One region of the Conexibacter stalactiti genome, then DNA from elsewhere that is predicted to be linked to it. Evidence: riboswitches for the same ligand, from Rfam matches in the RefSeq annotation. Region 1 holds a riboswitch; the other holds the start of a gene.
The links. A riboswitch is a leader RNA that binds a small molecule or an ion and turns the genes downstream of it on or off. The one in region 1 is predicted to bind cyclic di-AMP.
Positions count from the first base shown of each region.

Region 2: another riboswitch for cyclic di-AMP. It lies ahead of R7226_RS08085 (hypothetical protein); the one in region 1 lies ahead of R7226_RS12795 (transglycosylase family protein).

Region 1 is NZ_JAWSTH010000029.1:17,437-25,215, forward strand. It holds gene R7226_RS12780 (GNAT family N-acetyltransferase) at 1-237, opposite strand, end outside; gene R7226_RS12785 (ATP-binding protein) at 412-1,302, shown strand; gene R7226_RS12790 (helix-turn-helix domain-containing protein) at 1,443-2,159, shown strand; gene R7226_RS12795 (transglycosylase family protein) at 2,173-2,868, opposite strand; cyclic di-AMP (ydaO/yuaA leader) riboswitch at 2,878-3,064, opposite strand; gene R7226_RS12800 (M3 family oligoendopeptidase) at 3,189-5,012, shown strand; gene R7226_RS12805 (hypothetical protein) at 5,051-6,187, opposite strand; gene R7226_RS12810 (flagellar biosynthesis anti-sigma factor FlgM) at 6,295-6,510, opposite strand; gene R7226_RS12815 (hypothetical protein) at 6,579-7,779, opposite strand, start outside.
Region 2 is NZ_JAWSTH010000015.1:3,233-11,011, reverse strand. It holds gene R7226_RS08110 (MMPL family transporter) at 1-272, shown strand, start outside; gene R7226_RS08105 (hypothetical protein) at 338-967, shown strand; gene R7226_RS08100 (glutamine synthetase family protein) at 1,047-2,390, opposite strand; gene R7226_RS08095 (winged helix-turn-helix transcriptional regulator) at 2,441-2,854, opposite strand; gene R7226_RS08090 (carboxymuconolactone decarboxylase family protein) at 2,902-3,450, opposite strand; gene R7226_RS08085 (hypothetical protein) at 3,611-3,874, opposite strand; cyclic di-AMP (ydaO/yuaA leader) riboswitch at 3,881-4,021, opposite strand; gene R7226_RS08080 (TraR/DksA C4-type zinc finger protein) at 4,205-4,549, opposite strand; gene R7226_RS08075 (c-type cytochrome) at 4,680-5,177, opposite strand; gene R7226_RS08070 (DNA polymerase III subunit alpha) at 5,248-7,779, opposite strand, start outside.

The DNA.
Region 1 (7,779 bases):
CAGGCCGGTGACGCCGATCGGTCCCGCCTCGTGGTGGACGACGAGCACGTCGAGCTGCTCGCCCTGTTCGCGCTGGGCGGCGAGCCGGTCGATGTAGGCGAGCGGCTGCTCGATGCTCGTGTACGGGCCCCAGGAGAAGTATCTGGTGACCTGCGGATCGCTCGCCAGCTCGAACAGCGCCGGGGCGTCGTCGGCGGTCGCGAAGCGCAGCGTGAGGGTCGGTCCGGTGATCTCCACGGCCGGCGATGCTACGCGATCGACCTGCGGTGTCAGGGTCGCGCGCGCAGGATCACTACACTGGGCCGCCGTGACGGCGCCGTCATCAAATCTGCGTCAGCGGTTGGAGATCCGACAGCTTCTCCTGACATGCAGGTTTGACGATGCGCGCCAGCGCTCATACGGGGTGATGACGTGAGCGAAGGCACCAGCACCTCTACGGCGACGGGAAGCACGTCTCCACCCGCCGCCGGAGGCGGGGGTCCAGACGTCCGCTTCAGCCTGCCCGCGGTCCCTGCCAACGTCGCGCTCGTGCGACAGGCGCTGGCCGGCCTCGCCGACAGCCTGCGGATCGACCCGGCGCGCGCCGCCGACATGAAGATCGCGATCACGGAGGCGTGCACCAACGCCGTCGTGCACGCCTACGAGAACCACGACGGCCCGCTCGACGTGGCGATGTCGGTCGAGCACGACCGGCTCGTGGTGTCGGTGCGCGACCGCGGCCACGGCCTGCGACCGCTGCCCTCCGAGGGCGACGGTCCGCCGCTCGGCTTCGGCCTGGCGCTGATCGCCTCGCTGTCGGACGAGTTCGGGATCGCCGGCGGCCGCCATGGCACCGAGGTGAAGATGGCGTTCGACCTCGACCTCGAGGAGGAGGCGCCGCCGCTGCTCGTGCAGCTCTCACGCGACGCCGTCGCGCCGCCGCAGGGGGTCGCGCTGACGCTTGCCCCCGGCGACCACTCGGCCGCCGTGCTCGGCCGTGTCGTCTCGCTCGTCGCCGCCCGCGCGGACTTCTCGATCGACCGCCTCTCCGACGCGCAGATCGTCAGCGACGCGATCGCCGGCGCCGCCGGCGCGCACGCCTTCGACGGCAGCGGCAACGCGCAGATCGCGATCGACGAGCACGAGCAGGGCTTCGACCTCCTGATCGGGCCGCTCGTGCTGGGCGGCGCGCAGCAGCTCGTGCGCGACACCGAGCTGCCCGGGCTCGGCTGCCTGCTGGAGCGTCTCACCGACGAGCTCGACGTCGAAGCGGTCGCCGACGGCGGCGAGCGTCTGCGCGCACGCCTGGCCTCGCGCGCCTGAGAGCCCCGTTCGGAGCGGGCGCGCCCGGAACCACGTTCCACCACGCGCGCCCACGCACTGATTTCTGACGCACTGTCAGACGCCACGTCAAGACGGTTCGCTGTGGCAGTGTTGTCCGTACGCCAATACGCTGTTTCCCGATGTCGAGCGGGAACGCCTTCGTACGGGTCCTCGAGGAGGACCCCGAGCTTGCTGCCGGGCTCGATCCGACGAGCCTGCAGCTCGCCACGCGCCACGCGATCGCTGCGGTCGAGACGGTCGCGCCCGGGATCTGGGAACCGACCAGGCCGGCCGACGGCGGCAGCGGCCATTTCGGCCTGCTCGTGCTCGACGGGCTGCTGATGCGGGACGTCACCTTCGCGCGCGCCGCCTGCACCGAGCTGCTCGGCCGCGGCGACCTGCTGCGGCCGTGGGACTGGGAGCGCGAGGTCGTGACGGTCCGCCCCGACGTCGTCTGGACGGCGCTGCAGCCGGTCCGCCTCGCGGTGCTCGACCGTCGCATCACCGCGATCCTCGGCCGCTGGCCGGAGCTCGTCAGCGCCGTCGCGGCGCGCGCGGTGCGGCGCTCCGCCGAGCTGGCGACATCGCAGGCGACGAGCCACCTGACGCGCGTCGACGCCCGTCTGGAGCTGCTCTTCTGGGGCCTCGCCGACCGCTGGGGTCGCGTCAGCCCCGACGGCGTCGTGCTGGAGCTGCCGCTGACCCATCAGGTGCTCGGCCGGCTGATCGGGGCTCAACGGCCGTCGGTGACGACGGCGCTGTCGGACCTGACGCGGCGCAGAGTCGTCGAGCGCCGCGACGACGGCGCCTGGATCCTCCGGGGCGACCCGCCCGCGAGCGCCCCGGGGATCGACTAGCTCGACGGGCGAGCTATGCGCAGTTGGGCCACGGCGACGTGCCGCGGGCCTTGTAGAGCTTCAGCGCGCGACGGTCCTGCTCGGCCTCGGAGGCGCGCGCCGGATCGCCGGCGGGGCCGTACGACGCCCACGTCGAGCGGTCGAACTGGTACTTGCCGCGGTAGGTCCCGTCGGACGAGATCGCGCGCGGGTCGCCGCCGGACTCGCACTGCGCGATCGAGTCGAGGATCGCCGGCAGCTTGACGTTGCCGCCTCCCCCGCCCCCGCCCCCGCTGCTGCGCAGCGACTGCGCCTTCGCGGTCGCGAGGCTGATCCCGAGTGACTGCGCCGTCTGGGAGCCGACGACGCCGTCGACCTCGAGGCCCTTGGAACCCTGATAGCGGCGCACCGCCTTCTCCGTCTGCGGCCCGAAGGCGCCGTCGGCCGGGATCCCGAGCTTCTGTTGCAACTGCACGACGACCGGCCCGCTGCTGCCGCGCTTGAGCACGCCGCTGGAGCCGCCGCCGTCGCCGGCCGTCGCCGCGAAGGCGCCGCCGCTGCCGATCGTCAGCGCCGCGGCCAGCACGACCGCGAGGCTGCGCGAGCCGCGCTGACGGCGTCGGCGGCGCAGCGCCAGCAGGCGCCGCGCGTGCGAGCGTTCTCGCGAGCGCTCGAAGCGCTCGCCGCGGGAAAGGTCGTCAGCGTCCACGTCGGGACAGGTCGCAGGCATGGAACCTCCATGTGGTCTCTTTCGATGCCTACGAGGTGAGCTGACGGGCTCGCGCTGAAAGATGCGCTACGCCTCCGAAGCCCTCCGATGGCGGAGTGGCTGGTGGCGATTCGCCCCGTGGGCCGGACGGATCCGGCCCGAGTGGGTCCCCCGCTCCCCGTCGTCCAGGACGACAGGAACTCGGCGATATGCGTCTGTCTGAGCGGACAGAATCGCAGATCGCCGCGGCGGGCGCCGCCGCAACGGCCGTCGCCCCTGCCCCTGCACGCGAGATTGCAGGCTCGCCGGCGGGCTTTTGGAGCAGGTTCTAAGCTGAGCCGATGACGACCCTTGCCGCCACCAACCAGGAGCCCGCGGACGACGAGGTCGCCGGCGTCGCTTGGAACCTCGACCCGCTCGTCGACGGACAGGGCGAGGAGGGCGTTCGCAGCCTGCTCGCGCAAGGCGCCGAGCGTGCCGAGGCGTTCGCCGCCCGCTACGCCGGCAGACTGTCTGAGCTCGACGCCGCCGGCCTGCGCGCCGCGATGACCGAGCTGGCCGAGCTGCACGACCTCGTCGGCCGCGCCGGCTCGTACGCCTCGCTGCGCTTCGCCGTCGACACCGCCGATCCGGCGATCGGCGCGCTGCTCCAGCACGTGCAGGAGCGCGCGACGGCGATCCAGACCTCGCTGCTGTTCTTCGAGCTGGAGTGGGCCGAACTGCCCGACGAGCGTGCCGAGGAGCTGCTGAGCGGCGAGGGCAACGAGTTCTTCGCCCACTACCTGCGCACCGAGCGACGCTACCGCCCCTACCTGCTGACCGAGCCGGAGGAGCGGATCCTCGCGGAGAAGGGGATCAGCGGCGCGAGCGCGTGGACGCGCCTGTTCGCCGAGCTGATGTCGGCACTGGAGGTGCAGCTGCCGGCGCAGGAGGAGAAGGTCTCGCTGGAGCAGGCGCTGGCGCTGCTGTCGGGCCCCGACCGCGATGAGCGCCGCGGCGCCGCCGAGGCCGTCACGGAGGCGCTCAAGCCGGGCCTGCGCACGCGCGCCTACATCTTCAACACGCTGCTGCATGACAAGGCCGTCGACGACCGCCTGCGCAGCTACCCCAACTGGCTGACCGCGCGCAACCTCGCCAACGAGGCCAGCGACGAGTCGGTCCAGGCGCTCGTCACCGCCGTGCGCAACCGCTTCGACGTGCCGCAGCGCTGGTACAAGCTGAAGGCGAGACTGCTCGGCGTCGACAAGCTCGCCGACTACGACCGCGCGGCGACCGTCTCCGACACCGACGAGCGCTTCACCTGGAGCGAGGCGCGCGAGCTGGTGCTCGACGCCTACGGCTCCTTCACGCCTGACCTCGGCGCGCTCGCGAGACGGTTCTTCGACGAGCAGTGGATCGACGCGCCGGTGCGGCCCGGCAAGCGCGGCGGGGCGTTCTGCTCCTACACCGTGCCGTCAGCCCACCCCTACGTGCTGTTGAACTACACCGCCCGCCGCCGCGACGTGCTGACGCTCGCGCACGAGCTCGGCCACGGCGTCCACGCGGCGCTCGCGGCGCCGCAGGGCGTCTTCCACCAGAGCACGCCGCTGACGCTCGCGGAGACGGCGTCAGTCTTCGGCGAGACGCTCGTCTTCGGCCGGCTGCTCGACGCCGCCGCGACGCCGGCCTCGCGGCTGTCGCTGCTGTCTGAGTCGATCGAGGGCGCGATCGCGACCGTCTTCCGCCAGACGGCGATGCACAACTTCGAGCAGGAGATCCACACCGCCCGCCGCGAACAGGGCGAGCTGCCGGTCGAGCAGTTCGGCGCGCTGTGGGAGAAGACGCAGGAGGAGCTGTTCGGCGACGCCGTCGAGATCACCGACGGCTACAAGACGTGGTGGTCCTACATCCCCCACTTCATCAACACGCCGGGCTACGTCTACGCGTACGCCTACGGGCAGCTGCTGGCGTTGTCGGTCTACCGTCGCTACGAGCAGGAGGGCGCGTCGTTCGTGCCCGACTACCTCAAGATGCTGTCGGCCGGCGGCTCGCTGGCGCCGGAGGAGCTGGGCAGGCTGGTCGGCCTCGACCTGACCGACCCGGGCTTCTGGGATGCCGGCCTCGCGCTCGTCGAGGAGCAGCTGGAGCAGGCCGAGCAGGCCGCCGTCGCCGCCGGGCGGGTCTGAGCGCCACGCCGCGCCGCTGAGGCCGCCGCGCGGCGGCCTCAGTCGAGGAAGACCTTGCGCACCGTCCGCTGCACCAGCAGCGGACGGGCGTCGCCGGCGCCCGGGACCGAGCGCAGCGAGCTGGTCGCTGCCGTCGGCGTCGCGGTCGCGCCGGGCGCGTTGCTGCAGCCGAACTGGAACCAGTCGCTGCGGCTGTACCACCACTCGCCGGGCCGCAGGCCGGTCCACATCGGGCTGTTGGCGCAGTCGCGCACGTGGCCGTTGCCGGCGTAGTGGCCGAGCTCATGGACGACCACCGTCTGCAGGTCGACCTTGTCGGATGGCGGCGCGCCAGGGCCGACATGCCAGGCGACGCCGACCGCGAGGCTGAGGTCGCGCTCGACGACGCGCTCTCTCACGATGCGCGTGACGCCGCCGACGCGGCGGTAGTAGCGGACCGAGCGGATTCTGGTGACCCCGAGCGCCACTCTCGGCACGTCGCGCGCGAAGCCGACAGTGTCGCGGCCGTCACCGGAGCGCGGCGCGGCGCGGGTCGTGCCGACCTCGCGCAGACCCCAGCGCTTCGCCGCCGTGCGCGCGAGCACCGCGAAGCGCTTGGCGCCGACCGCGCGCGGAACGTTGGCGCTGCTGAGCCGGTAGCCGTAGGCGCGGCGCACGCCGACCGAGCGCGGGATCGCGGTTCTGATCAGGTCGGCGCCGGTCGGGTCAGGTCTCAGCGGCGTCGGCGAGGGGACGCCGGGAACGGTGTAGGTCGTCTCGGCGACGAGCACGTCGCTGCTGCCGTCGAAGGCGTAGAGGCAGGCCCGCTTGGGGCCCGCGTAGATCCACGGCCGCTCCTGCCACGTGGCCGTGAACGACTGCGGTCTGCGGCCCTGCGCGTCGCTGAGGGCGTCGCCGGCCCAGCTGGAGGAGGTCGCCTGCGGCGAGCACTGGGCGGTCGCCGCGATCGTCGTGACCTTCGGGGCGTAGCCGCAGAAGGTGGCGCCGTCACAGACGTTGGAGATCGTCGCCTGCGCGGTCACGGAGACCGGTTGCAGGTCAGCGGTCGGGGGCGCGATCGCCTGCACGGCGAGCGTCCCCTGGAGCTGCCCGGCCGCGATCGCCGGGGTTGCGCCGAACGCTGCCGTGGCGGCGACGATCAGCGCGGATCTCACGAACATCGAACGTCGCCGCATCTGCCTCCATCGTAGCGGCGCGCATCGCCGCGCCCGCATGGCCTGCCCTGATCGTCAGGCCGCACGGGCGCGGGTGAGGCGTGCGCCGGCGCACGCCGGCGCCGGGATCACAGCTCCGACGCCGAACGCTGCGCGAGCAGGTCGGCCTTCACGCGCTGATGGAACTGCGCGCGCTCGACGAGCACGTCGGCGAGCTTCTCGGGATCGACTCTGTACTCGCCCGCGGCGACCTGCTTGGCGAGCAGGCGCACGCGCGAGGAACGGGTGATGCGGTCTCTGCGGCTGGTGGTGAGGCGGTGAATGTGGTCGTTGGCGACGACCATGGCAGTGCTCCTTGTGTCCTGAGTTGACGTCGAGCCGGCACCCGGGCGGGGCGGCTTCGTGGGGTCACTCAGGCGATGGGTGGAGCGCGCGCGGAGTCGTCGGAGGTCGGCGTCGCCGAGTTGCTCGCGAAGGAGCACGGCGGCGCGACGGCCTCGGCCTGCGCGAGCTGCGCGCTGACCGAACCGACGAGAACGGCGAAGAAGCTGATGCCGGCCGCGGAGCCGTTGCCGGCCGCGGCCGCGGCGCTCGCGTTGAGCGGCGAGGAAGGTGAGTCGAACGGGCCGACGGGCGGGCCGCGGACGCTGCTCGGCTGATCCTCGGCGTGCTGCTTGCGGACGCTCTTGGCGACCTGCAGGCGCGTCGTGGAGGAGTCGGGCGTCGGCACGGCGGCGGAGACGACGACCGGCGCGCAGATCAGGCTGTCGGCCGTGGCCGGCGTCACCTGGCTGGTCGCGGCGACCGGCGTCGCCGGCACGATGCCGAGGTTGACGAGCGTCTTGCGCACGATCCGCTTGGCGGCGGCGTTGCGTGCGGCGGCGTCCGCGGCGGCCTCGTCCTGGTCGTCGGCTCTTCTGGAGCCGGGCAGCGGCAGCGGCGCGGAGACGACCGGATCGAGCGCGGGCGGCGTCGCGACCGTCTGCGTCGCCGCCTCGGTGACGGGCGCGGCGGTCGGCGAAGCGTCGGTGAGCGCCGGCCGCAGAACGCCCGAGCCGGTCGCCGGCTTCGGCAGCGACACTGTCGCGTTGGTCTCGGCGGGCGCCGGACGGCTGTCTCTGGCGGGTTTGTCGTCGGCCGGGGTCTCCTCGACCGTCGGCGTCTCCTCGACGGGCGCCGGCTCGACCGGGGCGGGCTCGACCGGCGCCGGCTGCTCGCCGGCCGGCTGCTCGACCGGGGGCGTCTCGACGGGCGGCGTCTCGACCGGGGGCGTCTCAACGGGCGGCTGCTCGACCGGGGGCGTCTCGACGGGCGGCGTCTCGACCGGGGGCTCCTCGACGGGCGGCTGCTCGACCGGGGGCGTCTCGACCGGCGGCTCCTCCGTCGTCGGCTCGGGCGTCGGGATCTCGCCGGTCGGCGAGACCTGCGTGTCGCCGACGGGCTGCTCCGGAGCGGGCGCCTCGACGGCGGGCTCCGCGACGGGCGCCTCGACGGCGGGCTCTCCCGCCGGGATCGTGTCGGTCGCCGACGGCTCCGCGGCGACCGGCGCATCGCCGGCAGGCTGCTCGATCGTCGGCTGGTCGGCCTGCTGCGGCGGCGCGTCGTCGGCGAGC
Region 2 (7,779 bases), on a different contig from region 1:
CGGGGACCTTCTCGACGCTCGCGGTGCTGCCGCTCGTCGTGCTGACCGAGATCGGCTTCACGATCGCCGTCGGCGTCCTGCTCGACACCTTCGTCGTGCGCTCGGTGCTGGTGCCGGCGATCGTGCTCGACGTCGGCGACCGCGTCTGGTGGCCGTCGGAGCTCGGCCACCGCCTCGCGACCGCGCACGACGAGGATGAGGAGGAGGACGAGCCGGCCGCGGCGACCGCGGCGGAGGCCGGTGAGGGGAAGCCCTCCTCCGCAGCGTCCTGACCAGGGCTCATGGAATCGGCGCTCGCAGCCGATGAGAGGGCGATCCCCTACCCGAAGGACGCCAGATGAAGCTGACGAAGTTCGCCCGCCTCGCCCCCCTCGCCGTGATTGCAGCGGGCGCGCTTGCCGCTCCGACCGCCGCGCAGGCCGCCGGCAGCCAGACCGTCGTCTGCAAGGGCAGCGAAGCGCGCTGCACCGCGACGATCAGCCTCGCAGGCGGCGCCAGCGCCAAGACGCTGAAGATCGAGCTGCCCGGCACCAACCTGAAGCTGATCGGCGTCAACTCGACGCCCGCCTACACCGCGGGCGCGTACGACCTCTACGACCCGAACTACGCGCTCGGCGGCTCGCTCTTCACGTCGAAGCTGAGCGCCGTCAAGTCGCTGCCGAAGGGCGCCAAGCTGATCCTCAAGTTCGGCACGCCCGAGAGACTGCTCAACTGCGGCGGGATCCATACCGGCGTCGGCGGTCTGATCATCGAGACGACCGGCCTCGGCAGCACGCCCGCGTTCGGCTGCCCGCAGGCGGCCGGCGTCGCCAGAACCTGGCTGAAGCGCTTCAACGCGTACCAGCAGGTCGAGAGATTCTCCGTCAGAGGGGTCGCCTACCGCTGCAAGGTCGTCCCCTTCGAGGTCAACATCAACTGCACGAGCAACAGCACGCTCGTCGCGTTCAGCGCGCCGACCGGCCACTGATCGCACGCTGCTGCGGGCGGCTTCGGCCCGGCCGCGCGCCCTTGCGGGTGCGCGACCGGGCCGGGCCCGTGCAGCCTTGCTAGAGGACCGGCAGGTAGCGGTCCAGCTCCCACTGCGTGACCTGCACGCGGTAGTCGTCCCACTCCTGCCGCTTGATCTCCACGAAGCGGTTGAACATGTGCTCGCCGAGCGTGCGCAGCACCAGCTCGGAGTCGGCGGTCAGCTCGATCGCCTCGCCGAGCGTCGAGGGCAGCTGCTCGATCCCGAGGCGGCGGCGCTCGTCGGGCGCGAGGTGGTAGAGGTTCTTCTCCATCGGCTCCGGCAGCTCGTAGCCGTGCTCGATCCCCTCCAGGCCCGCCTGCAGCAGCACCGCGAACGTCAGGTACGGGTTGCACGCCGGGTCGGGGCAGCGCAGCTCCATCCGCGTCGTCTGCTCCTTGCCGGGGTGGTACATCGGCACGCGCACGAGCGCGGAGCGGTTGCGGCGCGACCAGGCGACGTAGACCGGCGCCTCGTAGCCCGGCACCAGCCGCTTGTAGGAGTTGACCCACTGGGCGAAGATCGCGCTCATCTCGCGCGCGTGACGCAGCTGGCCGGCGATGAAGGCCTTCGCGACGTCCGACAGGTAGTACTGGTCGTTGGGGTCGTAGAAGGCGTTTCTGCCGTCCTTGAAGAGCGACAGGTGGGTGTGCATGCCCGAGCCGTTCTCGCCGAACAGCGGCTTCGGCATGAAGGTCGCGTGGAGGCCGTACTTGCGCGCGTACTCCTTGACCGTGATGCGGTAGGTCATGCAGTCGTCGGCCATCTTCAGCGCCGAGGCGTAGCGCATGTCGATCTCGTGCTGCGAGGGACCGACCTCGTGATGGGTGTACTCGACGTGGATGCCGAGCTGCTCGAGCGCGAGCACGGTCTCGCGGCGCAGGTCGGAGCCGGCGTCGAGCGTCGTGAGGTCGAAGTAGCCGCCCTCGTCGATCGGCGTCGGGTCCCTCGCGTCTCTGAAGTAGAAGTACTCCAGCTCGGGGCCGACCATGAAGTCGTCGAAGCCCATCGCCTTCGCACGGTCGAGCGCGCGCCGCAGCACGTGGCGCGGGTCGCCCTCGTACGGCGTCTGCTCAGGCGTCTTGATGTCGCAGTACATGCGCGCGACGCCCTGCTCCTCCGGCCGCCACGGCAGCGAGGCGAAGGTCGAGGCGTCGGGCAGCGCGATCATGTCCGACTCCTCGACGGCGTTGAAGCCGGTGATCGAGGAGCCGTCGAAGCCCATCCCGCCCTCGAAGGCGTCGGACAGCTCGCTGGTGTTGATCGAGAACGCCTTCAGCTGACCGAGGATGTCGGTGAACCAGAGGCGGATGAAGCGGATGTCGCGCTCCTGCACGAGACGCAGCACGTCGTCAGGGGTAAGCGGCGGCGCGGCGTCAGTCATGTCGAAGGGCTCCTGGGGTCAATTTCGGGCGTGGCGACGGGAATTGGAGCCTACCGCGACGGGGCGTCGGCACAGCCGGGCAGCCAGCGTTGGGCCCACGACTCCAGCGCGGCCAGCGCCGGCTCCAGCTCGCGTCCCATCGGCGTGAGCGCGTACTCGACCCGGGTCGGGGGCGCCGGCGGGGGCGGCGAGACGGTGCGCGCGACGACGCCGCGCGCCTCCAGCTCCTTCATCCGCTCCGACAGCAGCCGGTCCGACAGCTCCGGGACGGCGTTGGCGATCTCGCTGAAGCGCTGCGGCGAGCGGTTCATCAGCACGCGCACGATCGCGCCGGTCCAGCGCTTGCCGAGGAACTCGATCGCCTCGTGGTAGTGCGGGCAGCAGGCGTCGGCGGCGCTGTCGGCACCGGCGGGGTCGCCGGCGGCGCATGCCGCGTTCCGCTCCGATGCCTGCTCGACCGCCATCGAGCACAGCTTACGCCCGCATCGGCCCCCTGGCCATGCGGGCGATGTCAGGCGGCGCGCAGCGTGCGCGACTGCTCGATCGAGCCGTCGACCGGCACCTCGCCGGCGACGTTGACCATCGCCGCGAGCGATTCGAGCGCGACGGTCGCGATCGCCTCGAGGATCTCCTCGTCCTCCCAGCCCAGCTCGCGCGCCTCCTCGTGCAGGTGCAGCGGCGGTCTGCCGTCGACGACGAGCGCGCGCAGGTAGCGCAGCAGCGCCGCCTCCTTCGCGTCGCCGGAGTCGAAGTCGCGTGCCAGCGCGACCTCGTCGAGACCGAGGCCGGCGGCGCGGGCGGCACGCGAATGCATCGCTATGCCGGGCTGTGAGCCGCGCTCCTCCGCGACCGCGAGCGCGATCCGCTCCAGCGTGGCGGCGGAGAGGTGGCCGTGACGCAGCTCGCTGCGAAAGCGCGCGTAGCCGCGCAGGGCGGCCGGGGAGCCGGCGAGGGCGCCGACGAAGTTGGGCAGTTGGCCGCCGGTCGCCAGGGCGCCGCGCAGGACAGGGACCGAGCCTTCCGGTGCTGTGAGGTCGTCGTGGATCTGGAACCGACTCATCGGAGTCTTCATGGCGCGCACCCGGGTCGTAGAGGTTCTCGCCCCCCTTATACGAGCGGGACCTAAACCCAGGCTCACGGTTCCTTTTGCGCCGGCTATGGGGGCGGACGGCCGATTGCGCTCGCCCCTTGTCGCGCCGGCTCCACGGCCAGCGCGTTTGTCAGGCGCCGGAGGCGGTGAGGATGGCGACGAGGATCAGGAAGACGCCCATCAGCACCGCGTACATCGCGGCACGGTCGGGACGGCTTCCGGCGATCCGCTCGCTCGCGCGACGGGGGCGATGACGACGCGCGGTCGTCTCGTACTCGTAGTCATGACGGCGGGTCGGCGGCGGCGCGACCTGGCCCCTGATGACGATCGTGCGGCGCTCGCCCTGCTGGCTCGCGCTGCGACCGGCGCGTGACGGCGCCTCTGCGGTTGGCATCTCTGTCGGTCCTCTTTCTCGAGCTTGCGGGGTTAGCTGACGGGCTCGCACCGAAAGAGCGGCGCTATGCGCGGACGCGCGATTCGCCCCGTTGTCGTGGGTCCCCCGCTTCCCGTGCGGCAGACGGGAATTCAGCGGTATGACACGGCGATCCTACCAACGGCTTGCAGATTCTGACCTGCATCCGGTGGATCTTATGGAAAGCCTCGGTCGGAAAATGCGGGCTTCTTGTGGCACGCGGCCTCAAGCGGGCTGCACGGGCGCCGATGACGCGGCGGTGGCGCGTGCGCGCGCGGCCAAGCGGCGCGCGAGGCACCTGGCGCCGGCCGCTCAGCTGCGCTCGTAGGCGGCCTGTTCGGCGACGGTCCGCTCCGCCCACGGGACCGCTTCGAGGCGCGCGTCGGGGATCGGCTCGCCGCTCTGCACCGAGCGGCCGTAGCTGCCGTCGGCGAGGCGCTGTTCGGCGCGTTCGATCGCCGCCAGCTCCTCGCGCAGCTGCTCGACGAAGCCGGCGTCGCGCTCCCGCTCGAACAGCTCCGTTCCACCGTCGGCGAGATGCTGGTCGAGGTGCGTCAGCTCCTGCTTCTCGCCGCCGGGCGGGATCAGGCCGGCCAGCTCGCGCTCGACGCGAGCGCGTTCGCGGGCCAGCAGCTCACGGGCATGCGCGGTGTCCATGTCGGCGAGGGTACCCGCGCGCGCGGCAGGACGCACGCGCGGTGCGACGCACTCGCGGTGTGACACACGCGCGGTGTGCGCACTCGCGGCAGGGCGCACGCGCGGCCGCGAGGCGGCCGCCGCGCGGGCGTCAGCGGCCGGCGGTCGCGCCGACGAAGGCGGCGACGGCCTCGGCCTCGGCGCCGGAGTAGATGCCGGCGGGCATCGTGCCGCCGCCGCGCTGGCGGCCTCTGACGATCGCGTCGTAGGTCAGCTCCTGCGGCGGCTTGAGCACGTCGAGGTTCGGACCGACCTTGCCGACGGCCTCGGCGGCGGCGAGCGTGTGGCAGTTCGCGCAGCCGGTGCCGAACAGCGCCCGCCCCTCCTCCTCCTGCTTCGTCAGCTCGATCGTCGTCCCGTTTATGTGGGCGTCGGCGCTGTCGCGGTCGCCGAATATGAACAGCGCCGGGACGGCGATCCCGACAGCGACGTAGAAGACGGTGAAGGCGATGACGGCGAAGGTGCGGGCGCCGGGCTTCTGCGACTGGAGCGTCGCGCGCACGCCGCGCGGGCCTCCGCGCACGGCGAGGAAGAAGAGCCCGAGTCCGACGACCACCCAGAACGCGAGAAACACCACGGTTGCGAGCATCGGAGCGACCCTATCCGGAACCCACCATGGAATGGAAGGGCGAACTGTTGTGTCGCGTCAGCGCGCGCTCTCAGCGGCTGCGATTGCGGCTGCGCCCCCGGCCGAAGTTCATCGTCTCAGGCGCGACGCCGCGGAAGTCGCGCGCGGAGCCGCCGCCGGCCGCCGCGCGCTGCTGCTCGTGCTGCTCGATCGCGTGGCGCTCGGCCTCGTCGAGCGGCGAGAAGTCCTTCGCGATCACCTTGCCCATGCGCGCGTCCGGTATGTCGAGCGGAGCGATCCGCGCCAGCAGGATGCTGATGCCGCCGCCGGCCGCCGGCAGCCGCTCCAGCGTCCCCTCCACCAGCACCAGCGGCTCGGTGCGGACGGTCAGGCGTCTGGTCTCGTACAGCTCCGGCCGCACGACGAGGTTGACGGTGCCGTGCTCGTCCTCGACCAGCAGGAAGACGATCCCGCGCGCGGTGCCCGGCCGCTGCCGCGCGACGACCATCCCACCGAGCTTGACCGTCGCGCCGTGCGGCAGCGACGCCAGCTCGCGGCTGGTGACGACATCGCGCGGCAGCCGCGGGCGCAGCAGTCTCAGCGGGTGGGCGCGCGCGGTCAGCCCGGTCGTGTCGTAGTCGGCGAGCATCCCGTCCCAGGCGCCGAGCTGGCGCAGCTCCGGCGCCCCCGGCAGCTCCAGCGGGAGCGCCAGCTGCGTGCCGCCCGGCACGCGGCGGCCGGGCACCGCGACGCCGAGCCGCCACAGCGCGACGCGGCGATCGCCGCCGGCGAGCACGTCGCAGGCGCCCGACCAGGCGAGCGCCTCCAGCGCAGGGCGACCGGCGCCTGCGCGCGCAGCGAGGTCGGCGACCTCGCGGAACGGCCCGCCGGCCCGGCGCGCGGCGACGAGCGCCTCGGCGTCGTGCGGCTGCACGCCGCGCACGTAGCCGAGGCCGATCCGAACGCGCACCTTCCCGTCGTCCCCGGTGTGGGAGGTGCACTCGGTCTCGCTCGCGTTGATCTCCGGCGCGAGCACCTCGATCCCGCGCCGCTGCGCCTCGTGCACGAGCGCGTCGGGCGGGTAGAAGCCCATCGGCTGCTCGTTCAGCAGCGCGCAGAGGAACTCGGCCGGATGGTGGACGCGCAGCCACGTCGACTGGTAGGCGAGCAGGCCGAAGGCCGCCCCGTGCGCCTTCGGGAAGCCGAAGCCGGAGAAGCCGCGCACCATCTGGAAGACGCGCTCGGCCAGCTCCGGCGTCACGTCGTCGTGGGTCGCCAGCGCGCCCTCGACGAACCTGCAGTGATGGGCCTCGATCGCCGCCTCCGAGCGCTTGCGGCTCATCGCCCGCCGCAGCCCCTCCGCCTCGCCGGCGGAGAAGCCGGCGAAGGCCATCGCCACCTCGATCACCTGGTCCTGGAAGATGATCGTGCCGAGCGTCTCTCTCAGCGGTCCGACGAGCGAGGGATGGTCGTAGGGAACCTTGAAGGAGGGGTCGATCCGCTCCCGCTGGCGGCGCTCGATGTAGGGGTTGACCGCCCCGCCCTGGATCGGCCCCGGCCGCACGATCGCGACCTGGATCGTCAGCTCCTTCAGGTTCGACGGCCGTGTGCGCCGCAGCGACGCCATCTGCGCGCGGCTCTCGATCTGGAAGACGCCGGTCGTCTCGGCGTTCTGGATCGCCTCGTAGGTCGCGCTGTCGTCGTAGGGGATGCGCGAGAGGTCGATCCGCTCGCCGCGCGTCGCCGCGATCGACTCGACCGCGCGCTCGACCGCCGACAGCATCCCGAGCCCGAGCAGGTCGATCTTGAGGAAGCCGGCGTCGGCGCACGAGTCCTTGTCCCACTGGACCATCTGGCGCCCCTCCATCGCGGCCGGGACGATCGGGCAGCAGTCGCTCAGCGGACGCGTCGCGACGACCATCCCGCCCGAGTGCTGCGAGAGGTGGCGCGGCAGGCCGTGCGCCTGCTCGGCCAGCCGCGCCAGCCACGCCCAGCGGCCGCTGCCGACGCGCCGCTCCCCCAGCGCGCTCGCTATGTCGGCGGCGACGTCGCGCGCCGACCAGCCCTCGGAGCCGCGCGCGACGCGCTCGATCTCCCCCGGCGGCAGCCCCAGCGCCTTGCCCAGCTCGCGGATCGCGCCGCGCGCGCGGTAGGTCGGGAAGGCGGCGACGAGCGCCGAGTTGCGCTCCCCGAAGACCGTGTGGATGCGCGGGATCAGCGCCGCGCGCACGTCGCGCGGGAAGTCGAGGTCGATGTCGGGCAGCGCCTGCAGCTCCTCGTTGAGGAAGCGGCCGATGAACAGTTCGTTGGCGACCGGGTCGACGTGCGAGAGGCCGGTCAGGTAGCAGACGATCGAGGAGACCGAGGAGCCGCGGCCGCGGCCGGGCGGCAGCAGCGCGCGGGCGCTGTCGGCCCCGCGCACCTCGACGGCGACCTCGCGCGCCAGCTCCAGCATGTCGCGGTGCAGCAGGAAGAAGCCGGCGAGGCCGAGCTTGCGGATGATCCGCAGCTCCTCGTCGAGCCGGCGCCGCGCCTCCGCGCGATGGGCGGCGCTGGTGTCGGCGTAGCGGTCGGCGAGGCGGTCGCCGCACAGCTCCGCCAGTCTGCGATCGGCGCTGTCGTC